2 regions of the Acidovorax temperans genome follow, and region 2 is predicted to be linked to the other one. Evidence: predicted binding sites of a transcription regulator. Region 2 holds the regulator's gene; the other holds the start of a gene.
What was found. The regulator LexA, encoded in region 2, represses DNA repair genes until DNA is damaged. The targets are predictions, from matches to a motif close to ACTGTATNNNNATACAGT.

Region 1 (3,819 bases), 720 kb from region 2:
CCGTGGTGCGCTACGCCATTCCTGAGGCAGACCCTTCGCTGTACGTCAGCCTGTCGCTGGGGGTGACGTTTCCGCTCAACATCCTGGTGGGCATTCCGCTGTACACGCAGGTGGTGTTGCGCCTGTGGGGTGGTTGAGCATGGAGCCGCCCAGCAGTTTGCCTGGCGGCTTTCGTGGAGAGGCGGACTGAGGCAACCTGTACCGCTATCAATTAAATAGCTGTTAGCGCTTTACCCATGAGCGCTAGAGCCGATTTTCATTAAAAACCTATGGGGCGCCTGCTGCACACCACAGGCAAAAGCAGCAACAGCCCCGGCGTCAAAACAAGCTGCTTTGCCCACGCAGCAGGCCGGGGCGAAACTGGGTCAGGTCCAGCCCCTCGCGCTCGCGGTTCAGCCCCAGGCGGCGACAGGCGGCCGCGAAGCGCTGGCGCAGCAAGTCTGCCCACAGCCCACTGCCTTTCATGCGGGTGACAAAGTCACTGTCGTAGGTTTTGCCAGCGCCGCGCTGGGCGTCGCTCAAGTCGTGCAAATCCTGCACGCGGGCCATGACCCGCGCGGCGCGCTGCGGATAGTGCACAGACAGCCATTCACGGAACAGCGAATCCAGCTCCCACGGCAGGCGCAGCACGGTGTAGAAGGCCGAGCGCGCACCTGCCTCATGGGCGGCTTCCAGCACGTGTTCCATGTCTTCGGTGATGAACGGTATTTGCGGCGCCACGCTCACGCCCACGGGCACGCCCGCGTCAGCCAGCGCGCGAATTGTGCGCAAGCGCCGGTGGGGCGCGGCGGCGCGCGGCTCCATGCGGCGGGCCAGTACCGGGTCGAGCGTGGTGATGGTGACGTACACCGCCGCCAGGCGCTGCGCGGCCAGAGGGGCCAGAAGATCCAGGTCGCGCTCCACGCCGCTGGATTTGGTGATGAGCGAAAACGGGTGGCGCGCCTGCTGCATCACCTCGATCAGACTGCGGGTGAGCTTCAGTTCGCGCTCCACAGGCTGGTAGCAATCGGTGGCTGAGCCAATGTTCACCAGCCTGGGCACGTAGCGCGGCTGGGCCAGCTCGCTGCGCAGCACCTCGGCAATGTTGTGCTTGGCCACAATCTGCGTTTCAAAATCCAGCCCCGGCGAAAAGTTGAGGTAGCTGTGCGTGGGACGGGCATAGCAGTAAATACACCCGTGCTCACAGCCCCGGTAGGGGTTCACCGACAGCTCAAAAAAGATATCAGGCGAATCGTTGGCACACAGGGCGCTGCGCGCTGTCTCCAGATGCACGCGGGTGGCGGGGGCAATCAACCCGCTGCTGTGCCACCCATGCGCCTCGCCGTCCTGGGCCGCCTCGGCATATTCCGCGCGGCGCTCTGCCACCACAGACCCGGGCATGTGCAATGTGCCGGTGTACCCCCACCCATCGTCAGCCACTTCGCGCACATCAGGGCTGAACCGGTGCGCCATGCTGGACGCCGCACCCCGCCCCCGCAGGGCCTGCAGCGGAATGCGCACCTCTGCCGGGGGCGCCGGGAGGTCGTCGGGGAAGGTGTCATCGGCATGGCTCATAACTGTATAAATATACAGTTTTTTGAGAAAATTGGCTGTAACAACCCGCGCAACTGTGTCCGCACTGCCGTCATGGCACGCCAAGCCATCGCACAACAGCCCCCGTCGCCACCGCCACAGCGCCTGAGGCAATGCCCGCACACCCCAGTGCGAGATTGCCCGGTGGGCTTCAGTCCCGCCTTTTCAATCAACGCAAGGTACTGCCATGGCGCGCAAGCCCCAAATCGTTCTCTCTTCTCTGGATGTTGACCGTATCGAAGCCCTGATTGCAGCGATGCCCGCGAGTGTCTTTCCGGGCAAGATAGAGTTGCAGGCCGAGCTGGACCGGGCAGATGTGGTGGCGCCCGAGGAGATTCCGCCCAACGTGGTCACCATGAACTCCACGGTGAAGTTCCTGATCGTCGAGACAGGCAAGGAGTTTTGCCTGACGCTGGTCTACCCACGCGACATGGACGGCAGCGCTGACAAGATTTCCATCCTGGCCCCCGTGGGCAGTGCGCTGCTGGGCCTGGCGGTGGGCGACGAACTGGCCTGGCCTGGCCCCGGCGGCAAGGCCATGACGGTGCAGGTCAAGGAAATCGTGTACCAGCCCGAAAGCTCGGGCGAATTGCACCGCTGAGCGCGTGCATGGGGCGGCGGCGCGAGCCCGTAGCGTACGCCCCTCGTTCAAGCCCAGTTGCTCCCCAGTTGCACCAGCACCCCGGCAGCCACCAGACTGGCCTGCCAGCGCAACAACGTGGGCAGCGACGGCGTGTGCCGCTCCACCCGGCGGTAGAGCCACTGACCAGCCACCAAAGACAGCGCAAACGCCGCCACCATGCCCAGCGCGTTGGCGCCGGGCGAAGTGGGCCACAGGCTGCTGACCACCGCGTTGACCAGCAGGCACACCGCGAAGTGGATGAGGAACACCGAGTAGGACATTTGCCCCAGTCGCACCAGCGGAGCCACTCCCTGCCACTGGCGTACCGCAGGGGTGCGCATGGCCCACACCAACAGCAAGGCCGTTGCAAGCGCCAGCGCAATGCGCCCCCGGAAGTCCACCACCAGAGCCACAACGCCCAACACGGCCATGGCCCCAACCCAGCCCGCAGCGCGCGGCGCACGGCTGGCCCAGAAGGCCATCATGCCCAGGCCGTAGGCGCCAAAGAAATACACCGCCCACACATCCCACTGGGCGTCACGGTTAAAGCCCCAGAGCGAGGCTGCCACCCCGGTCACCACCGCGCACTGGCCCACCCATGCGGCGCGTTGGCGGGGCAGCCCCTGCGGCAGCGCACGCACGGCAGCGAATGCCAGGACGCTGAGGGTGAAGAGCTGAAAGTCGATGGCCACATACCACACCCCCGCCGACAGCGATTCGTGGTCTGCCACGCTGTGCAGCAGCAGCGCGTGGGTGATTAGCTGGGCAACATCTGGGTCTCCAGGCACCGAGGGGTGATCGAACCAGGGCCGCACCAGGGCACTGACCAGCACCGTGACCAGCAGCGCCACCACGTAGGGCACCACCAGCCGCACAAACCGTTTGCCCACCTGCTGCCCTGCCGAATCAAAGCGCGCCACGCCTTCCGGTGCCAGGCTGGCTGCAGCGAGGTAGCCGCCCAGCACCAGGAAGATCTGCACCGCCATGCGCGCGTAGTCGTACAGCCAGGCCATGAGGTCAGGCGCCAGCGGCTGCGCAATATCAGACATGGGGCCATAGAACGCCAGGTGGTGCGCGACGATGGCTGCGCAAGCCAAACCCTTGGCGGTGTCCAGAAGTGGCAGGCGAGAGGAAACTTGAGACATGCAGACAGCGAAATTGCCGGTGCTCACCCGCAGCGGCAGTGGGCTTGGGCGATAGGAGGGCGTGGAGGTAAAGCCCTCTATTGTCCACCCGGCGGGTAAAACAGACCAAATTGCTCAAACAGCGCCATCCAGCACGCCTTGGCGATCAACGCGGCGTGGAGCGCGTTCGCATGGAATCCGCGCAGCCACCGCCAACGCTGCACAACAAAAAGCGGGCCCGAGGCCCGCTTTGGCTGGTTGGAACGCGCGAAGGCTTACAGCTTCAGGCGTGCGCGGGCCTCTTCGTATTCGCGGCGCAGTTTGCCCACCAGCTCGGCAGTGCTGGTCACGGCGTTGATGGCACCAATGCCCTGGCCGCAGCCCCAGATGTCTTTCCAGGCCTTCTTGGCGTCGCCGCCAAAGTTCATCTTGCTGGGGTCAGACTCGGGCAGGTTGTCAGGGTCCAGACCCGCAGCGCGGATCGACGGTGCCAGGTAATTG
Region 2 (3,819 bases):
TCGCGCCCCCAGATTCGGACGTTCATACCAAACGCTCGCCCGTAGCCAGCCACCAGCTGTCCGATACGGCCGTAGCCCCAAATCCCCAGGGTCTTGCCTCGTAATACGCAGCCAATCCCAAAGTTGGGCGGCATAGACGCTGTTTTGAGGCCGGATTGCTGCCATGCGCCATGTTTGAGACTGGCAATGTAATGGGGTAGGCGGCGGCTGGCAGCCATGACCAGAGCCCAGGTCAGCTCGGCAGGCGCTACTGGCGAGCCCACACCTTCAGCGACCGCAATACCTCGCTCGGTGCAAGCCGTGACATCCACATGACTGCCGATCTTCCCGGTCTGGGCGATCAGCTTGAGTCGAGGGAGTTTCTCTATCAGCTGCCGGGTGATTTGGGTTCGCTCCCGGATCAGCACAATGATGTCTGCGTCCTTCAGCCGTACCGAAAGTTGGCCCAGTCCTTTGACGGTGTTGGTGTAGACCTTGGCTGTGTAGGCGTCTAACCGCGAGGCGCAATGCAGCTTGCGTACCGCGTCTTGGTAGTCGTCCAGGATAACGATATTCATCCCGATATTGTGCCTTGTTGAGCCCGCCGATTCCTTGCACGATGTCGCTTCGCAAACTCCATATGCAACGCGATGTAGCGGGTTGGCGGGCCATGGCCGCGTGCTCAGTCAGCGAGCTTGAATCATCCGTACGCCAGAGCGGCTTCTCTGGCCGCCATACGGTCCAGTTCAGCGCATACGTCTGCCATTCGTCCGGAGATCACTAGCTTGCCTTCATCTTTGCCGCCGCGTGAGTGAACGATTCGAAGAGGCTTGAGGGTCTGCTTTGAGCCTGCAGGGGCATCTTGCTCCGAAGGAGTGGCGAAGAGGTCTGCAGTCTCGCCTTTTTGAATCGGTTTGCTCGCCGCAACATACAAATGCCGACCTTTGCGTGTCGAAGTTTGCTTGCGGCGAGACACGGTGGTAGCCACAGCGTCTTGGTTGGCCAGGGTTAAGTGCACTTCCGTACGACTGGTGGCGAGTGTGGGCAATGGCTTGGGTGGCGCATCGCCATCGATCTCCTTGGAAGCGATGCCGATGTGCCTTTTGCTGCCCTTGAGCGACGACAACAAGCGCGTCACTGCGGCCAGCGGCTTATGGATGGATGAAAGGGGCGTGGTTCCATTTCCCATGTGAATTCTCCGAAACTCGGTGGACGAACATAGGCAGGATTGAAAACAACAGAATGTTCCAGGGATGGCGCAAGCAAACTTGCTGCGCCAAACGCCCGCCACCTGGAACCTGTGCACTGACCTTGTGCGTTACATCAGCATGGTGTTGCGAATCAGACCTACCGCCAGCCCCTCAATTTCAAACACTTCGCCCGGCTGGACTGTGATGACGGGGTAATCTGGGTTTTCAGGCAGCAGTTCAATGCCTTTGGTGGTGCGCTTGAGCCTTTTCACGGTGACTTCGTCGCCCAGACGCGCCACCACGATTTGACCGTTGCGCGCCTCTTTGGTCGCTTGAACAGCGAGCAGATCGCCGTCCATGATCCCCGCATCGCGCATCGACATGCCTCTGACTTTGAGGAGATAGTCAGGCTTGTGCTGGAACAGGCTGTTTTCCACGCAATAAGTTTGGTCCACATGTTCCTGCGCGAGAATGGGCGAGCCTGCGGCGACGCGTCCGATCAAGGGCAAAAACAATTGGGTTGCCTGCTGCAGGGGGTTGGCAAAGTGTTGCCCACGGGCGGCGTTGATGGCCCTGACGGTGTCATTGCGCAGGCGGATACCACGGGAGGTTCCACTGAGCAGTTCAATGACGCCTTTTCGGGCCAATGCTTGCAAATGCTCTTCAGCAGCGTTTGCGGATTTGAATCCTAGCTCTGTCGCAATTTCTGCCCGTGTGGGTGGGGCACCGGTTCGCGCTATTGCGTGCTGGATCAAGTCCAGAATCTGCTGCTGCCGGGCCGTGAGTTTGGGGTTGTCGAGCATGGCGGTGTGGGTAAGGGCGGGGTGGTTGATTACTGTTTTTTAATCCAGTAACTGTATTTTTGACCAGTTTTTTGGAGTGCGCAAGTGAGTAAGCAAAAAATCGTCGTTTTTGGCACGGGTGGCACGATTGCCGGCAAGGCGGCTTCCATGTCTGACAACGTGGGCTACAAAGCTGGTGAGGTCGCCATAGGCGAGTTGTTGGCGAATATTCCTGGCATGCAGGCGGCGTTGCGAGGCCACGAACTGGTTGCACAACAAGTTGCGCAGATTGATAGCAAGGACATGGATTTTGACGTGTGGCGTGCACTGGCAATGGGCTGCCGGGATGCGATGGCAGACCCCGAGGTGCGCGGTATTGTCATTACCCATGGCACAGACACGCTCGAAGAAACTGCTTGGTTTCTGCAGTGCATCTTGAGCCCCCAGAAACCCGTGGTGTTGACCAGCGCCATGCGTCCTGCCACGGCTTTGTCGCCCGATGGGCCGCAAAACTTGCTGGACGCTGTGGCTGTCGCCTTGGAGCCAGATGCCAGGGACGTGCTGGCTGTGGCTGCAGGCGCTATCCATGAAGCGCGCTGGGTTCACAAGGCGTTTCCCTACCGGGTCGATGCGTTCAGCTCTGGTGAGGCAGGGCCTTGCGGGTGGGTAGAAGAAGGCCAGGTGCGCTGGGTACGGCGCCCCTCAACGCAGGCCAATTCAACCCACACAGCACTGTTGAATGATCTGCCTGCGGCGCAGGGTTGGCCTTGGGTTGAGGTGGTGCTGAGCGCCGCGGGCGCAAGTGGCCGTGCGGTAGATGCCTTGGTAGACGCGCAGGTAAACGGCCTGGTGGTGGCTTCCACGGGCAATGGATCACTGCACCATGAATTGAAGGACGCGTTGCTGCGCGCGAGCGAGCGTGGTGTTCGCGTTGTCAAGGCAACCCGTTGCGGCCAGGGTCAGTCCTTGGTGGGGGATTTGGGGGACTTCCCCAGCTATGCCGGGCTCTCGCCCATCAAGGCAAGGGTGGCACTGTTGCTTGACTTGCTTGCAGAGCGGGGCGCTCAGAATTCCGGCGTTTGATCTCTGTCGTCACAGGCTGTGCTATCTCGCTACCGCCTTGTATCTACTGCTTTGACAGCGCAGACTTCTGAGGGCAAGAGCGCACCCCAATTGGGGCGACTGAACGTAAAAAGCCCCGGCAGGCTGGGTGCCTACTGGGGCTTTTGAGGGACGCCGTCCAGAGCAATGTGCAGAAGTGCCTGCTGCATCACCCCGGATGGCATGGCAGAACTCAGCTGCTCAGCGCTTCCAGCGCGCGCGCCGTGATCTCTTCGACGCTGCCGGTGCCGCTGATGGCACGGTACTTGGGAGCCTGCGATGGTTCGCTCTTGGCCCAGTTGCTGTAGTAGTCCACCAGAGGGCGGGTCTGGTCGCTGTACACCTGCAGGCGCTTCTTGACGGTTTCTTCCTTGTCGTCTTCGCGCTGGATCAGGTCTTCACCGGTCACGTCGTCTTTGCCTTCCACCTTCGGAGGGTTGAACTTGACGTGGTAGGTGCGGCCACTGGCGGGGTGGGAACGGCGGCCGCTCATGCGTTCGATGATGGCTTCGAACGGCACATCAATTTCCAGCACGTAGTCCAGTTTGACGCCGGCAGCCTTCATGGCATCGGCCTGGGGAATCGTGCGGGGGAAGCCGTCGAAGAGGAAACCCTTGGCGCAGTCGGGCTGGGCAATGCGCTCTTTCACCAGGTTGATGATCAGTTCATCGCTGACCAAGGCGCCTGCCTTCATCACGGCATCGGCCTGCAGGCCCAGTGGTGTACCTGCCTTGACTGCTGCGCGAAGCATATCGCCGGTAGAGATT

Region 1: the regulator LexA is predicted to act here: its motif matches at 1,556-1,573, upstream of PQV96_RS12550 (PA0069 family radical SAM protein).

The regions. Positions count from the first base shown of each region.
Region 1 is NZ_CP117193.1:2,647,530-2,651,348, forward strand. Features, by position in the region: gene PQV96_RS12545 (sodium-dependent bicarbonate transport family permease) at 1-137, shown strand, start outside; gene PQV96_RS12550 (PA0069 family radical SAM protein) at 319-1,554, opposite strand; gene rnk (nucleoside diphosphate kinase regulator) at 1,760-2,173, shown strand; gene PQV96_RS12560 (acyltransferase family protein) at 2,221-3,339, opposite strand; gene PQV96_RS12565 (NAD(P)H-dependent flavin oxidoreductase) at 3,594-3,819, opposite strand, start outside.
Region 2 is NZ_CP117193.1:1,932,098-1,935,916, reverse strand. Features, by position in the region: gene PQV96_RS09275 (D-2-hydroxyacid dehydrogenase family protein) at 1-557, opposite strand, end outside; gene PQV96_RS09270 (hypothetical protein) at 680-1,168, opposite strand; gene lexA (transcriptional repressor LexA) at 1,298-1,972, opposite strand; gene PQV96_RS09260 (asparaginase) at 2,057-3,034, shown strand; gene adk (adenylate kinase) at 3,246-3,819, opposite strand, start outside.